Regions from separate parts of the Mesorhizobium sp. M0048 genome, predicted to be linked through region 3. Evidence: predicted binding sites of a transcription regulator. Region 3 holds the regulator's gene; each other region holds the start of a gene.
The links. Region 3 encodes PhoB, which activates phosphate uptake and scavenging genes when phosphate is short. Its sites were predicted from a motif close to TGTCATNNANCTGTCAT; they were not measured.

Region 1 (5,716 bases), 100 kb from region 3:
ACGACGCGTGGAGACAGGCTGATTTCCCTCGCTATCCAGGCATCGCCCACGCGCGCTCGCGTGGGCGATATTCCAACCGACTGACCGAGACGATCCCGTTAGTTGTCCAGGGCTTCCTTGATTGCGGCGTTGCCGCGCGCGACCGCATTGTCGAGGGCCTGCTGGGCGGTTTGCTGGCCGGCCAGCATCTTCTCCAGCTCCTCGTTCTGGATATCGCGCACCTGCGGCAGATTCGGCAGGCGCACGCCCTTGGAATTGTCGGTCGGCGGCTTGCCGATCATCTGCAGGATGGGTGTCTCGCGGCCGGGGTTCTTGTCATAGAAGCCTGATTTCTTGGTCGCCTCATACGCGGCGAGCGTCACAGGCAGGTATCCCGACGTCTGGTGCAGGTATTCCTGCACATCGGTCTTGGACAGATAGGCAAAGAAGGCGGCAACGCCCTTGTATTCCTCGTCCGACTTGTTGCCGAACACCCATAGGCTGGCACCGCCCGGCGTTGTGTTCTGCGGGGCACCCTTGGCGTCACTGTCGTAGGGAAGCTGACCGATGCCATAATTCATGCCGGACTTGACGATATCGCCGAGGCCGCCCGACGATTCAGTGAAGATGCCGCATTCGCCGGCGAGGAATATCTGCTTGGCTTCGGAGGTGCGGCCGCCATATTTGAACGTGCCGTCCTTGGCCAGGTCGGCGAGCGCCTGGAAGTGGTTGACGAAAATCGGCGCATTGATCTTGAGTTCGACATCGCCGCCGGCCAGGCCGTTCTGCTGGGTGGCCCAAGGCACGTCATTCCACGCCGCGAAATTCTCCAGATGGATCCAGGTCAGCCAGGTCGAGGTATAGCCGCAAGAAGCGGCGCCGCTCGTTTTGATCTTCTTGGCGGCTTCCCAAACCTCGTTCCAGGTCTTGGGCGGATTGTTCACGTCGAGGCCCGCCTTCTGGAAGATGTCCTTGTTGTAGTAGAGGATCGGCGAGGAGGAGTTGTAGGGGAAGGACAGCATGGTGCCGTCCGGCTTGGAATAATAGCCGGCGATGCCGGGCAGATACTGGCTCTTGTCGAAAGTCATCCCGGCGCCGGTCATCACATCGGCCACCGGCTTTATCGCACCCTCGGCCGCCATCATCACGCCGGTGCCGACGTCGAACACCTGGAGGATATCGGGCGCTTGCCCGGCACGAAAGGCAGCGATGCCGGCATTCAGCGTCTCCGGATAGGTGCCCTTGAACACCGGAACGAGCTCATATTCGCTCTGGCTGGCGTTGAAATCCTTGGAGATCTTGGCGACGACCTCGGCGTTGGCGCCGGTCATGGCGTGCCACCAGCTGATCTGCGTGACGGCGAAGGCGGAGGTGGTGGAAAGCAGGGTCACGGTGGCGGCGATACCGGCCGCAAAGCCGAAGAACTTCATGTTTCATCTCCCGTTTGTCATTGGCGAAAGGGGCACCTCCGCAAAGCCAATATGTGGCGCTGATGACAATCGGACAACGGTTTTGTTGCCGATCAATGAACACCATTCCTTCCTAAAGTGCACTCGGGCGTCAGAAACGACATCACCGCCTTTTTCGGCGCAGCGGCATCGGTTTTCCCCCGAAAAGACCCGCCTCATGGCCCACGGGTTAACTATTCGTTAAAATCTCCAAGAGCTAATCCGTCACACCTCCCCTGTTAGTTTTGACCGAGTGAACCAGGATGCTGACGGTCTATAATTGTATCGTAAATCAGCACGACCTGAGACTGGTTGCGCTCGCCGCACTCGTCTGTGGAATTTCTTGTTTCTGTGCGGTTAATCTCCTTAAGCATGTCGGCCGATCGACCGAGCGAAACCGGCTTGTCTGGCTGATGATTGCCGCGGCTTCGACCGGGTTCGGCATATGGGCGACGCATTTCATCGCCATGACCGCGTTTACGCCGGGAATACCGAACGCGTACAATCCGGGACTATCCGCCTTTTCGCTTGCCGCCGCCGTCATCCTGACCGCGCTTGGGATGTGGGTCGCCACCTTGCGCCGCGGCATCGACCATTTCCTCGTCGGTGGTGCCATTCTCGGCGGCGCCATCGCGACGATGCACTACATCGGCATGGCGGCTTTCGAGGTCGAAGGCCGGGTCGTATGGAACCTGCTCCTTGTCGCGATGTCGCTTCTGGCCGGAGTGACCCTTGCGGCACTGGCGCTCCTGGTCGTCTTGCGCCGCCCGTCAGCAGTCGCGACTCTCGGCGGCGCCGCGCTTTTGACGCTGGCCATTTGCAGCTTGCATTTCATCGCGATGGCCGCGGTGTCGATCATTCCGGATTCCTCGATTGAAATATCCGAACATTCCGTCGAGCCCATTTCCCAGGCCTTTGCCGCAGCGGTCGCCAGCCTTGTAATCCTTGTGCTGTCAGGTGCGGCGCTGTGGATCGACCTGCGCTTTCGCCGCCAGAAGCTCGAGGCCGATCGCATGCACGATCTCGCCAACGCGGCGGTGGAAGGTCTGATCGTTTGCGATGGCACCCGCATCGTCAGTGCCAATGACAGTATGGCGAAGCTGACCGGAACAGCGACAGCCACCCTGAACACGATGCAACTCGGCGAGCTTTTCGACGGACAGAGCGCAGCCGATATGTCCGGCTTCGGCGAACAGGCGCAGGAAGCGACATTAAGGGGCAGCGACGGCGCGAGAATTCCTGTCGAGCTGATCGCCAGGAAGATCACCTACTGCGGCAGGCCTCATACGGTGCTTGCCGTTCGCGACATCCGTGAGCGCAAGAAGGCAGAAGAAGAGATTCTCCGCCTCGCGCATTTCGATCCGCTTACCGGGCTTGCCAATCGGCGGAGCTTTTCTTCCCGGCTGGAAGCAGAATTCGCCTCGATGGATCGTGGCGGCAAGGATGGATATCTGGCGCTCCTGCTGCTTGACCTCGACCGGTTCAAGCAAGTCAACGACCTCTACGGCCACAGCGCCGGTGACGCGATGCTGCAGAAGCTCGCGCACTGCATTTCCGGCATTCCGCGCCACGGACAAATGCTCGCGCGTCTCGGCGGCGACGAATTTGCCATCATAGCTCCGAACCTCCCCGACCCCCTGGCCGCAGGCCGGATAGCCGAGGACTTGCTGGCGGCGATCCGCGAGGAAAACAGGGTTTCGGTCGGCTCCGGCCTCGTCTCGGCCAGCATCGGCATCGCCTTCTTTCCGCTGGATGCCGAAGATCAGGCCGGCCTGATCAGCCATGCCGACACGGCACTCCATCGCGCCAAAACCGAAGGCAGGGACACTTACCGGTTTTTCGAGATAGCCATGGGCACCGCGGCCCGCGACAAGCGCGTGATGGAGCATGAATTGCGCCAGGCCATCGCCCGCAAGGAGTTCCACCTCGTCTACCAGCCTCAGAAGGAAATCCGTGGCGGCAGGATGATCGGCTTCGAAGCCCTGGTCCGGTGGCAGCACCCTGAGCGGGGTGATATTTCTCCGGCTGTTTTCATCCCCGTGGCCGAAGACAGTGGCGCGATCGCCCAGATCGGCGACTGGGTGCTGACGACGGCTTGTAACGATGCTGCTCGCTGGACAAATCCGCTGATGGTCGCTGTCAACGTCTCCGCCGTGCAGCTTCACAATCCGAACTTCAGCCGCAAGGTGCATGACGCACTGGCGAGGTCCGGCCTGACACCCGGCAGGCTGGAACTGGAGATCACCGAAACAGCCCTGGTGAAGGATATGCCCCGCGCGCTGGCGGCCTTGAGGCAGGTCAAGGCGCTTGGCGTGCATGTAGCGATGGACGATTTTGGCACCGGCTACTCTTCGCTGTCCAACCTTAGCGCCTTTCCCTTCGACAAGATCAAGATCGACGGGTCGTTCATCAAATCGGTCGACAAGAACGCCCAGTTCGCGGCGATCGTCCGCGCCGTTCTGGGGCTTGGACGCGGTCTCGGCCTACCGGTCCTTGCGGAGGGCATCGAGACGCCGGGTGAATTGCAGTTCCTGGACGCCGAGGCTTGCGAGATCGGGCAAGGCTATTACCTCGGCAAACCGGCTCCGATCGAGACGTTCGGCGAACTGACGGGCGTGGCTGCTCCGGCAATCCGCACAGCCAGCCGACGCGGCGCAAGCATTGCCGTGCTCAAGCCGCGCCTGCGCACGGTCTGAGCCTATCCCGGCTGAAGTGCCGCCTCGACCAGACGCTTGGCATCCGGCCCCGACCATTCGGCCGGGCCGTTCATATGGGCGATGAGGCAGGCTTGCCCATCGATCAGCATGGTGACGGGCAGACCTAGCGCCAGGCCGCGCGTCTTGACGTCGTTGAACAGCGACATCGTGGCATCGCGATAGTAGCCGAGCGACTTGACGCCGGTGTCCTCCAGGAATTTCTTCGGTTTGGCATCGTCGCCGGCATCGACGTTGACGGCAACAACCTGAAACGCATCGCTGCCCATCTCCTTCTGCAGCGCATCGAGCGCCGGCATTTCGGCGCGGCAAGGCGCACACCATGTCGCCCACAGATTGAGCAGCACCGTCTTGCCGGCATGATCGGCGATCGTCGTCGGCTTGCCGTCGGGGCCGTTGAAGGCAAGGCTTTTCAGCGATTGCGGCGGATCCGCCGGCAAAAGCGCGGCAACCTGGCCGGTAGCAGCGGCGGCGATCTTCTTGGCACGGTCGGTCTTGGCGACGCAGGCGGCGTCGTCCTTGCCGCCGCCGGCGGCCACTTGCGCGGGCGCCTTGTTGCCAGAACTGCTTTCCCTGACATATACCGCGACCGCGCCGGCCAGCACGCCCGCAACCAAAGCGGCGAGGATGAGACGCAAAGCCGGGAAGAATCTATTGCCGTCTGCCATTTTTTAAAAACTGCTCCGGAGCACGGGTTATAGCGATGAACGACAAGAAGGCCAGCAACCAGATGTGGGGCGGACGTTTTGCCTCGGGTCCGGCCGCAATCATGGAAGCGATCAACGCGTCGATCTCGTTCGACCGCAAACTCTATGCGCAGGATATTCGCGGCTCGATCGCCCATTGCCAGATGCTGGCGCAAACGGGCATTATTTCGGCGGCCGATCAAGAAAAAATCACTCACGGGCTGAACACGATCCTGGCAGAGATCGAGACCGGCACATTCGAGTTCTCCACCAGGCTGGAAGACATCCACATGAATATCGAGGCCCGTCTGGCCGATTTGATCGGGCCCGCAGCTGGCCGCCTGCATACCGCCCGCTCGCGCAATGACCAGGTGGCGGTCGACCTCAGGCTGTGGGTCAAGGACGAGTGCTTTCGCGTCGCCGAGGCGCTGAAGGGCCTGATCACGGCGTTCCTGGATCGCGCCGAGGAGCATGCGGCAACGGTGATGCCGGGCTTCACCCACATGCAGGCGGCGCAGCCGGTGACCTTCGGCCATCACTGCATGGCCTATGTCGAGATGTTTGCGCGCGACCTGTCTCGCGTCCGCGATGCGATTGAGCATATGGATGAAAGCCCGCTCGGCGCTGCCGCCCTTGCCGGCACCAGCTTTCCGATTGACAGGCACGAGACAGCGAAGGCGCTTGGCTTCCGCGAGCCGATGCGCAATTCGCTCGACAGCGTTTCGGATCGCGATTTCGCGCTCGAGTTCCTGGGCGTAGCAGCGATCTGCGCGACGCATCTGTCGCGACTGGCTGAAGAGATCATCATCTGGTCGACGCCGCAATTCGGCTTCGTCAGGCTGTCGGATAGTTTCTCGACGGGTTCGTCGATCATGCCGCAGAAGAAGAA
Region 2 (5,716 bases), on a different contig from region 3:
GTCAGCCCCTCGGGGATAGTCAGCGAATACATCACCGACTTGCCGCTCTTCAGCAGTTCCATGATGTCGTGCATCGACGCCTGCGGCTTGATCTCGTATTCGCCGGCCTTCAGCGCGGAATCATTGCCGAAGGCGCGCACGCCAAGGCGGAAAATGCGGGCGTCGCTGATCAGTCCTCGCCGCTCAAGCTGGTCGGCGATCTCCTGGACGCCGCTATTCGGCTTGACCAGGAAGGTGTCCCCATTGGCCGACGGGCCGGGCTCGTTGAACTCCTGCTTGCCGAAATACAGCGCAACGCCCGCCGCCAGAACCATCAGCATCACCGAAGAGATGACGAAGTTCATGAACACGACGAACTGGCTGCGCGAGGCACGCGAGCGCTTCGGCGGCGGCGTGCCGGCCTCGGGCCGCAACGCCTCGCTGGCCGTTTTCGGCACGATCGGGCCGGACGTTGCTCGCCGTTGCCCGAATTCCCCGTTATCGGCCGGATTTGTGTTCATAGCGCCCTACCATCTGATCTTGCGACGAATCCCCTCGGGCAGAGTAGGGGCGAATATGGCAAAATTGACGGCAGACGGAAACCGGCAGAGCGGTCAGCCATTGTAGCGCTGGAAGACGAGCGAGGCGTTGGTGCCACCGAAGCCGAAGGAGTTGGACAGCGCCACGTCGATCTGCCGGGCTCGCGGCTTGTGCGGCACCAGGTCGATCGCCGTTTCGCGCTCCGGATTGTCGAGATTGATGGTCGGCGGCGCGATGTTGTCGCGAATGGCGAGGATCGAAAAGATCGCCTCGGCAGCACCAGCCGCGCCCAGCAGGTGGCCAATCGACGATTTGGTCGACGACATCGATATCTTAGAGGCGGCGTTGCCGACCAGCCGCTCGACGGCGCCGAGTTCGATCGTGTCGGCCATGGTCGATGTGCCGTGCGCGTTGATGTAGTCGACATCTGCGGGCGTCAGCTTCGCCCGGTTTAGCGCCGCTGTCATGCAACGGAAAGCGCCGTCGCCATCCTCGGCAGGCGCGGTGATGTGATAGGCGTCACCGGTCAGACCGTAGCCGGTGACCTCGGCATAGATCTTGGCGCCGCGGGCCTTGGCGTGTTCGAGTTCCTCGAGCACGACAACACCGGCGCCCTCACCCATGACGAAGCCGTCGCGATCGCGATCATAGGGACGCGAGGCCGTTTGCGGCGCGTCGTTGCGCTCGGTGGAGAGCGCGCGGCAAGCGGCGAACCCGGCGATCGACAGTCTCGTCACCGGCGCTTCGGCGCCGCCTGCGACCATAACGTCTGCATCGCCCCAGATGATCAGGCGGGCGGCGTCGCCGATGGCGTGCGCACCGGTCGAGCAAGCGGTGACGACGGCGTGGTTTGGGCCTTTCAGCCCATGCCGGATCGAGACCTGGCCGGAGACGAGGTTGATGATCTGGCCGGGGATGAAGAACGGGCTGATGCGGCGCGGGCCGCGTTCCTTGAGGATCATCGCATTCTCGGCAATGCCTTCGATGCCGCCGATGCCCGAACCGATCAGCACGCCGGTGGCGCACTGTTCCTCGTGCGTCTTCGGCTGCCAGCCGGAATCCTTGAGTGCCTCGTCGGCGGCCGCGATCCCGTACAGGATAAAATCGCCGATCTTGCGCAGTTCCTTCGGCTCGAGAACGGCTTCAGGATTGAAAGTGGCATTGGAGCCGTCACCGCGCGGAATGACGTGGGCGACCTTGCAGGCAAGGTCTTCCACCTCGAATTCGGTGATGCGCTTGGCTGCGCTGCGGCCGGTCAGAAGCTCCTTCCAGCTGTGCTCGAAGCCCATGCCGAACGGCGAAAGCAGCCCAAGGCCCGTGACGACGACACGCCTCATCGCAGGTCCTCCTCGGTGATGACTGCAAATAGCGTCAGGCCGAGGCCTTGTCGATGTATTTCACCGCATCGCCAACAGTCAGGATGGTCTCGGCGGCGTCGTCCGGGATCTCGACACCGAACTCTTCTTCGAACGCCATAACAAGTTCGACCGTGTCGAGGCTGTCCGCGCCCAGATCATCGATGAAGCTCGCCTGCTCCGTCACCTTGTCGGCATCGACGCCAAGGTGCTCGATGACGATCTTCTTGACGCGCTCTGCGGTGTCACTCATTTGGGCATCCTCGTCTTTTGGTTGTCTGTCTTCGTTAGCGGGCAGAATGCCGCTAATCAAGCTGAAAGATGGTCCTGCCGGAAACGCAGCGGAACAGGACCGGTTTTTGCCCGAACCGCCGGGTTGCGGGCGGCATTACACGAAAAATCCCATGCATCCAAGACGGAATGAAGCGTTTTCCCAAGTGTTAGATCATTGCCATGCCGCCATTGACATGAATGGTCTGGCCGGTGACGTAGGCTGCCTCGTTGGAAGCGAGGTAGGCGACGGCAGAGGCGACTTCGGCGCCCGTGCCCATGCGCCGGGTCGGGATCGCCGCCATGATCGCCTCTTTCTGCTTGTCGTTGAGCTTGGCGGTCATCGCCGATTCGATGAAGCCCGGGGCGACGCAGTTGACGGTGATATTGCGGGTGGCGATCTCCTGCGCCAGCGATTTGGAAAAGCCGATCATACCGGCTTTGGAGGCGCAGTAATTGGTCTGGCCGGGATTGCCGGTGACGCCAACCACTGAAGTGATGTTGATGATGCGGCCATGGCGGCGCCGCATCATCGGATGGGTAAGCTCGCGGGTCAGCCGGAACACGGCGGTCAGGTTGACCTCGAGCACGCTATCCCAGTCGGCGTCAGCCATGCGCACGAACAACCCGTCCTTGGTGATGCCGGCATTGTTGACGAGGATGTCGACGCCTTCGAGGTCGGCCTCCGCCTTCTGGCCGAGCGCCTTGACGTCGTCGCGGTTGGAAAGATTGGCCGGGAAAAGCTTGACCCGGTCGCCCAATTCGGCGGCCAGCGCCTCCAATTTCTCGATACGTGTGCCATGCAGGCCGACGATGGCGCCCTGGCCGTGCAGCACGCGGGCGATCGCCTCGCCGATACCTCCCGATGCGCCGGTGACGAGCGCCTTGCGGCCGGTCAATTCGAACATTCTTGCCTCCTGATCTGAGCGAACACCCTTTGCATGGAGCGGGGTCAAATCGCCAGTTGATTATGCAAGCGCCGCCAGCGCCGCCTCGACATCCGCCGCGGATCCGATGGCAGTGGTGGCAATATCGCGGTTGATGCGGCGGGCCAGCCCCGACAGCACCTTGCCGGCGCCCACTTCGTAAAGCGTCGCAACGCCGTTGCTGCCGAACCACTCCACCGTTTCGCGCCAGCGCACGCGCCCGATCACCTGTTCGACGAGGCGGCGGGCAATCTCGTCAGGATCGCTCGTCGGGGTCACAGTAACATTCGAGACCAGCGGCACGACCGGCGCACGCTTCGTCACGGCGGCCAACGCCTCCCGCATGATCTCGGCCGCAGGCTTCATCAATGCCGAATGGAAGGGCGCCGAGACCTGCAGCATCAGCGCCCGCTTGGCGCCCTTTTCCGTGCATAGCTTCGCCGCCAGTTCGACCGCCGGCCTGGCGCCGGAGATCACCAGCTGGCCGCCGCCATTGTCGTTGGCGATCTGGCACACCAAGGCTTGCGCGGGATCTTTGGCGGTGCCTTGGGCGGCCTCTGCGCAAGCGGCCTCGACGTCGGCCTGTTCCAGCCCGATGATCGCCGCCATCGCGCCCTCGCCGGCCGGTACAGCCGCCTGCATGGCATTGCCGCGGATACGCAACAGCCGGGCGGCGTCGGCGACCGAAACGAAACCAGCGGCCGCAAGTGCCGAATATTCACCGAGCGAATGGCCGGCGACATAGGTGACCTTGCCGTTCAGGGAGAAGCCGCGCGCCTCCAGCGCCCGGACTGCGGCAAGTGACACCGCCATCAGCGCCGGCTGAGCATTGGCGGTCAGCGTCAGCGTCTCTTCCGGGCCTTCCCAGATCAGCTGCGATAGTTTTTCACCGAGCGCGTCGTCGACTTCCTCGAAGATCTGCCGCGATTCCACAAAAGTATCGGCGAGGTCCTTGCCCATGCCGACAGCCTGGCTGCCCTGCCCCGGAAAGGTGAATGCGATGGCCATCGTCGGCTCCCAGCTGCTGGTTCTCGCTGCCTGTGACGCAAGGCGTGCGCCCAAGTCAAGTCCAACCTTGACCGCTCGGCGTCGGCCGAGTGCCTGTTTCGGCAGGCTTTTTGGCGATCACTCATGATGAAAACCGCTCACGATTTGTTTGCTGGCTCTTCTTATTTCCGCCGCAGGCGCTAGGCTTTGCGTGACAGTTCGATGACAATCGAGTGACGCCTTTGTTGCGGGCCGGGGAACTATTGAAGTGGCAAAGACCAAGCAGAGCGCAGCCGAGGCGGCGCCACAGTTTCTTGAAGGCGATCCGTCGACTGGCTATCTGCCGGCGCGCAGATGGCCTGTCATCCGCTATGGCCTTATCAGCTTGCTGGCTGCGGCTATCCTGGTGTTTGCCATCGAACTGATCGTGCGCGGCAACTTTGCCGGCACCATTGATTTCTTTCTGCAGCCTTTCAAACCCGGCTGGACCACGATCATCATTTTTGCGCTGATCCTCATCGGCCTCGACGCCGTGCTCGGCCGCAGCCATCAGAGCCTGATGATCGTCGCGCCGCTGACATTGTCGCTGGCGTTCGTCGGCCACCAGAAGTCGCTCTATCTCGGCGATCCGCTCTATCCGACCGATTTCCTCTATTCCCGGCAGATCGTGGCACTGATGCCACTCCTGGTCCGCGATCGCCCGGGAACCGCCATTGCCCTGGCGATCGGCATCGTCGGCGGGCTGTCGCTGCTCGTCTATGGCTGGCGGTTATGGCGCCGCCGCGTTCCGGCGCTCAGCCACAAGGGCCGCCTTGCCCGGCTGACGCTGACGGTGCCGCTGATCGCTTTCTTCGTCTCCATCATGGACTATGCCACTTTCTCGTGGACGCGCGACCGGCTGCAGATCATCCCGATTATGTGGGACCAGAAGGAAAACTATGCCTCGAACGGTTTTGCGCTCGCCTTCGCGCTGAACGTCCCGATGGCGCATGTCTCGGCGCCGCCCGGCTATTCCGACAAGGCGATCGAAGCGATCGGCAAACCGCAGGTGATCGCCTCGGTACCTGCCGAGAAGCCCGACATCATCGTCGTGATGAGCGAATCCTTCTGGGATCCGACCAAGCTGCCCGGCGTCACCATCACACCCGACCCTATCCCCAATGTGCGGGCACTGCGCACGGGCTACATGTTCTCGCCCGAGTTCGGCGGCATGACGGCCAACATCGAGTTCGAGGCCCTGACCGGCTTTTCCAACGCCTTCCTGCCGGCGGGCAGCATTCCCTACCAGCAATATGTGCGGACACCGACTCCCTCGCTGGCGACCTTCCTGAAAAGTCAGGGCTACCGAGCGCGCGCCATCCATCCCGGCACCAACTGGTTCTGGAACCGGGGGGCCGTCTATGCCGATTTCGGCTTCAACGACTTCAAGTCCGAGGAGACGTTGCCGCCCATGCAGAAGCGCGGACCGCTCGCGTCGGACGCAGCGATGACCGACGAGATCATCCGCGAAGCCGATACCAGCGCCGAGCCGGTCTTCTTTTTCGCCGTCAGCCTGCAGAACCACGGGCCGTATGAGCCGTATCGCTATACCAATCCGACCCACAAGGTGCAGGCGCCGATCAGCCAATGGGCACGTGAATCGCTGTTGAGCTACGCCGA
Region 3 (5,716 bases):
GATGTTGTCCCCGGACATGACGATGACCGAAACGGTCACCGAGAAGACGAAGATCGAGGTCAAGAACCTCAACTTCTACTACGGCCAGAGCAAGGCGCTGAAGGACATCAGCCTGTCGCTGCCCGAGCGCAGCGTCACGGCCTTCATCGGCCCTTCGGGTTGCGGGAAATCGACGCTGCTGCGCGTCTTCAACCGCATCTACGAGCTCTACCCGAAACAGACCGCCGAGGGCCAGGTGCTGCTCGACGGCAAGAACATTCTCGACCGGTCGCAGGATCTCAACCTCCTCAGGACAAAGATCGGCATGGTATTCCAGAAGCCGACGCCGTTCCCGATGTCGATCTACGAGAACATAGCCTTCGGCGTCAGGCTCTACGAGAATCTCGGCAAGTCCGAGATGGACGGCCGCGTCGAGCAAGCGTTGAAGCGGGCCGCGCTGTGGAGCGAGGTCAAGGACAAGCTAAACGCCAGCGGCTTGAGCCTGTCCGGCGGCCAGCAGCAGCGGCTCTGCATTGCCCGCACCGTGGCAGTGAAGCCGGAAGTCATTCTGCTCGACGAACCGGCTTCGGCCCTCGACCCGCTGTCGACGGCCAAGATCGAGGAACTGATCGACGAGCTGCAAGCCGACTACACGATCGTCATCGTCACCCACAACATGCAGCAAGCGGCGCGCGTGTCGCGCCAGACCGCCTTCATGTATCTGGGTGAACTGGTCGAGTTCGACCGGACCGAGAAGATATTCACGTCGCCCCGCGAGAAGCGCACGCAGGACTACATCACTGGCCGCTTCGGCTGAGCCGTTCCGATCATGCATATGAGGACAGGACCATGGGCGAACACACAGTCGCTTCTTTCGACGAGGATCTCGAGCAGATCAGCAAGCTGATCCGCGACATGGCCGACCTCGCCGGTTCGATGGTCGGCGGGGCGACCAAGGCCCTGTTGAATTCCGATAACGTGCTGGCGCAACGCGTCGTCTCCGACGACGCCATCATGGATGCGCGTCAACGCGAACTGGACGATCGCGCCATCACCCTGATCGCCAAGCGCCAGCCAATGGCTCACGATCTGCGCCATGTCGTCGGAGCGATCCGCATGGCCGGCGACCTCGAACGCATCGGCGACCTTGCCAAGAATATCGCCAAGCGTGTGAGCGCGGTCGGCCTCAGCGCCACGCCGCGCGACCTATCGCATTCCATCGATGCGATGGCGCAGCTAGTGCTCATCCAGGTGCAGGGCGTCATCGAGGAGTATGCTGCAGGCGATGCGGCCGCCTTGGCCAAGCTGCGCGCCGCCGACGAGCGTATCGACGTCAAATACACGTCCGTGTTCCGCGAGCTGTTAACCTACATGATGGAAGATCCGCGCAACATCACTGCTTGCACGCATCTGCTGTTCTGCGCCAAGAATCTCGAGCGGATCGGCGACCATGTCACCAACATCGCCGAAAATGCGTATTATGTGCTGACCGGCGAACAATTGCCGGTCAATCGTCCGAAGCAGGACGAAACGACAATGTCCGCGCCGGTGACATGATGGGGGTGCCCAGCCGATGATCGCACCACGCATAATGGTGGTGGAGGACGAGGAGCCGTTGGGCGTGCTGCTCCGCTACAATCTCGAATCCGAAGGCTACCAGGTCGAGGTGGTGACACGCGGCGACGAAGCCGAGATCCGTTTGCAGGAGAATGTGCCCGACCTTCTGGTGCTCGACTGGATGATACCGGCGGTTTCCGGCATCGAGCTCTGCCGCCGGTTGCGCGTGCGCCCCGAAACCGAGCGGCTGCCGATCATCATGCTGACCGCGCGCGGCGAGGAGAGCGATCGGGTGCGCGGTCTTTCGACCGGCGCCGACGACTATCTCGTCAAACCGTTTTCGACGCCGGAATTCATGGCCAGGGTCAAGGCGCTGCTGCGGCGCGCCAAGCCGGAAGTGCTGTCCAGCGTGCTGAAGGTCGGCGACATCGTGCTCGATCGCGAATCGCACAGGGTCTATCGCAAGAAGAGCGAAATCAGGCTCGGGCCGACCGAATTCCGGTTGCTCGAGTTCATGATGCGGCATCCGGGCCGCGTCTTCTCGCGTAGCCAGTTGCTCGATAATGTCTGGGGCGAGACGATCTACATCGACGAACGCACCGTCGACGTCCATGTCGGGCGGCTGCGTAAAGCCGTCAATAACGGCCGCATGCCGGATGTCATCCGCACCATCCGCGGTGCCGGCTATGCGATCAGGGAAGATTGACCCGCCTGGTCAGGCGACGTTCTTTCTGACGCCGGGCCTCATTTGCGCGCCCGGCGCGAAAATCTCCTGGTCGACGAAGCTTAACGCCCGCATCGCGCAGCCTTCGCGGATCAGCGGCAATTCGTTCGGCTCGGTATCGAAGGAGATCGAGCCCGAGTGCTGGCCGCCGGCGGTCTGGGCGATGGCCTTGCGCAAGGCCGGCTCGATCAGATCGAAGGCGGCGGCACTGGCGCCGACCATCGCGACCGGTGCCGGATCGATCAGCGCGAACAGCGAGCCGAGACCGAAACCCAGCGCTTCGCCGGCCTTGCGGTAGGCCTCGCGTTCCGGCCCATCCTTCTCGCGCGCGCGGGCGGCCAGCGCGCGCATGTCGGCGTCGCTGACGTCGGCGATAGGTTCGCTGTCTTCGCTCATCTGCCTGGCGTTGCGCCAGATGGCATAGTTGCCGGCATAGGCTTCGATGCAGCCGCGCCGCCCGCAACGGCAGAGCGCTCCGCCCGGACGATGGATCATGTGGCCAAATTCGCCGCCCGAGGAATGCGTCCCGGTGAACAGTTCGCCCTTCAGCACAAGCCCCATACCGATGCCATGCGAAAGCAGGATGGCGATGAAGTCGTCGCGATAGCGATCCGGATCGCGCCAGCGCAAAGCCACCGCCATCATATTGCAGTCGTTCTCCACCGTGGCCGGGATACCGAATTCGTCTTCCAGCATGTCGGCAAAGGCGATGTCGGTCTGCGGCGTGATCGGCGACCACAGCATGGCGCGTGCAGGGGAGTCGGTAATGCCCTGAATCGCCAGGGCGATGCGGGCGACACTGCGGGCGTCAAGGTCTGGGTCCTCGAGCCGGCGCCGGACGATGGCCATGCATTCGCGGATCAGCTCGTCGCGCGGCATGGTCAGCGTGTCCAGCCGGCGCTGTTCCTCGGCGACCACCTGTCCCGCATAGTCGATAATGGCGGCCGACAGGAAATTCAGTGACAACACCACGGTCAGCACCGCCGCCGCTTCCGGGTTGAGGGCGAGGCCGACCTGCGGACGACCGCGTTTCAACGAAACGGCCTCACTTGCCTTGCTCTCGGCGAGGATGCCTTCCCGTATCAGGTCGGAGGAGATCGCCGATATGGTTGAATGACTGAGGCCGGTGGTGGCTGCGATCTCCGTACGCGACGGCTGGCCGGCCCGGCGCACCGCCGAGATCACCATCGCCCGGTTGCGCCGGCGCAAATCGTCGTGGCGGATTCCGACCGACATCGTTTTGCTTTCCTCCCGGTTGCCGCGGCCGCTCATGAACCGGAAGCCGTCGGTAATGTCCGACAAATAGTGTCGGATGCGGCAAATAGTGTCAGATGCAGGTGGCGCTGTCATCGTTTATTCCGACGCTCGAAAAAACTCGCACAGTCATCAAAATCCATCACAATCGATGTTGACAGCAGCCGGAGATCGGGCCAGTATTTTTTCGAGGCTCGAAAAAATTAGAGCTTCTAAGCTGGTCGTTGAGCAATTGGTCACGCCGTACGCGGCGCAGGGAGGATATGATGAAGAAATTCACGACCGCCATTCTGGCGGGTGTCGCCATGACGCTGGCGCTGGCGTCGGTGGCGCAGGCGAAAGACAAGGTCATCGGCGTTTCCTGGTCGAACTTCCAGGAAGAGCGCTGGAAGACCGACGAGGCCGCAATGAAGGCGGCCATCGAGGCCGCCGGCGACAAGTATATTTCCGCCGACGCACAGTCCAACCCCGGCAAGCAGCTCACCGACGTCGAGAGCCTGATCTCGCAGGGTGCCAATGCGCTGATCATCCTGGCACAGGATGCCTCGGCCATCGGGCCGGCCGTGCAGAAGGCACTGGACGAAGGCATCCCGGTCGTCGGCTATGACCGGCTGATCGAGAACAAGGACGTGTTCTATCTGACCTTCGACAACAAGGAAGTCGGCCGCATGCAGGCCCGCGAAGTCTTCAAGGTGAAGCCGGAAGGCAACTACGTCTTCATCAAGGGTTCGGGTTCCGATCCGAATGCCGATTTCCTGTTTGCCGGTTCGATGGAGGTGCTGAAGGAGGCCATCGACAGCGGCAAGATCAAGAATGTCGGCGAGGCCTATACGGACGGCTGGCTGCCGGCCAACGCTCAGAAGAACATGGAACAGTTCCTGACCGCCAACGACAACAAGGTCGATGCCGTGGTCGCGGCCAATGACGGCACCGCCGGTGGCGTCGTCGCCGCGCTGACGGCGCAAGGGCTGGCCGGATCGGTTCCGGTCTCGGGCCAGGACGGCGACCACGCCGCACTGAACCGCATCGCGCTTGGCACACAGACCGTGTCGGTGTGGAAGGACGCGCGCGAGCTCGGCAAGAACGCCGCCGAGATCGCCTCGCAGCTTGCCGACGGCAAGCAGATGACCGACATTGCCGGCGTGAAGGATTTCACCACGCCCGGCGGCAACACGGTCAAGTCGCTGTTCCTGACTCCGGTCGCCATCACCAAGGATAACCTCAACGTCGTCATCGACGCCGGCTGGATCAAGAAAGAAGAGGTCTGCGCCGGCGTGGCGGCTGGCACTGTTGCGGTCTGCAACTGAGCCGACGTTTCCGAGAAGTCCGAACGCCGCGGCCGCTCGCCGCGGCGTTTTTTCAAAAAGAATTGTTTTTCCGCTTCCGGCGGATAACTTCTAGGCTGCTTCCGGCATCCGCGGCAGACGGCAACCCGGCGGGAGAAACATGATGACCGACACGACTTCCAACACGCCGGTCGACAGCACGGCAGACCGGGCGCGGGAATCCGAGCTCGGCATCGTTGCCCGGTTTCTCAAGGCAACCGAGATCGACACCCGCATGCTCGGCATGGTCGGCGCGCTGTTGGTCATCTGGGTCGGCCTGCATGTCGTTTCCAGCGTACGGCTCGGCGTCAATCCGTTCGACTTCGACAGCCGGACTTTCCTGACGCCACGCAATCTCTGGAACCTCTCGGTGCAGACTTCCGCCGTGGCCATAATGGCCGCCGGAATGGTGCTGGTTATCGTCATGCGCAATATCGACCTGTCGGTCGGTTCCGCCGAAGGCCTGATCGGCGTGGTCATGGGCTTTGCGCAGGTGCATTTCCTGGTGCGAATGATCGGTCTACAACTCGGCAACCCCTGGATCTGGATCCTGGCGCTGGCCATTGGCCTGGCGCTCGGCCTTCTGATCGGAGCGTTCCAGGGATACATCATCGCTTACCTCGAGGTGCCGGCCTTCATCGTGACGCTGGGCGGCCTTCTGGTCTGGCGGGGTGCCGCATGGTGGGTCGCCAGCGGTCAGACGATTGCGCCGCTTGATGCCACTTTCCAGCTGATGGGCGGTGGGCCGGCGGGTTCGATCGGCGCGCGATGGAGCTGGATCGTCGGAATTATCGCGTGCCTGGCGGTTGTGTTCATGCTGCTCAACGGACGGGTGCAGCGCAAGCGGTTCCGCTTTCCGTTGCGCCCGATCTGGGCC

Region 1: ugpB (sn-glycerol-3-phosphate ABC transporter substrate-binding protein UgpB) is a predicted target of PhoB. The motif match lies at 1,472-1,488, and genes of this name have one in related genera.
Region 2: NKJ84_RS20385 (LTA synthase family protein) is a predicted target of PhoB. The motif match lies at 4,269-4,285, and genes of this name have one in related genera.

What each region holds. Positions count from the first base shown of each region.
Region 1 covers NZ_JAMYUV010000001.1:358,229-363,944, reverse strand. Annotated here, with positions in the region: gene ugpA (sn-glycerol-3-phosphate ABC transporter permease UgpA) at 1-17, opposite strand, end outside; gene ugpB (sn-glycerol-3-phosphate ABC transporter substrate-binding protein UgpB) at 99-1,409, opposite strand; gene NKJ84_RS01925 (bifunctional diguanylate cyclase/phosphodiesterase) at 1,691-4,123, shown strand; gene tlpA (thiol:disulfide interchange protein TlpA) at 4,126-4,809, opposite strand; gene argH (argininosuccinate lyase) at 4,845-5,716, shown strand, end outside.
Region 2 covers NZ_JAMYUV010000025.1:58,188-63,903, forward strand. Annotated here, with positions in the region: gene mltG (endolytic transglycosylase MltG) at 1-500, opposite strand, end outside; gene fabF (beta-ketoacyl-ACP synthase II) at 594-1,856, opposite strand; gene NKJ84_RS20370 (acyl carrier protein) at 1,891-2,127, opposite strand; gene fabG (3-oxoacyl-[acyl-carrier-protein] reductase) at 2,315-3,052, opposite strand; gene fabD (ACP S-malonyltransferase) at 3,113-4,078, opposite strand; gene NKJ84_RS20385 (LTA synthase family protein) at 4,326-5,716, shown strand, end outside.
Region 3 covers NZ_JAMYUV010000001.1:257,677-263,392, forward strand. Annotated here, with positions in the region: gene pstB (phosphate ABC transporter ATP-binding protein PstB) at 1-796, shown strand, start outside; gene phoU (phosphate signaling complex protein PhoU) at 829-1,536, shown strand; gene phoB (phosphate regulon transcriptional regulator PhoB) at 1,553-2,242, shown strand; gene NKJ84_RS01350 (ROK family protein) at 2,252-3,496, opposite strand; gene xylF (D-xylose ABC transporter substrate-binding protein) at 3,781-4,821, shown strand; gene NKJ84_RS01360 (sugar ABC transporter permease) at 4,964-5,716, shown strand, end outside.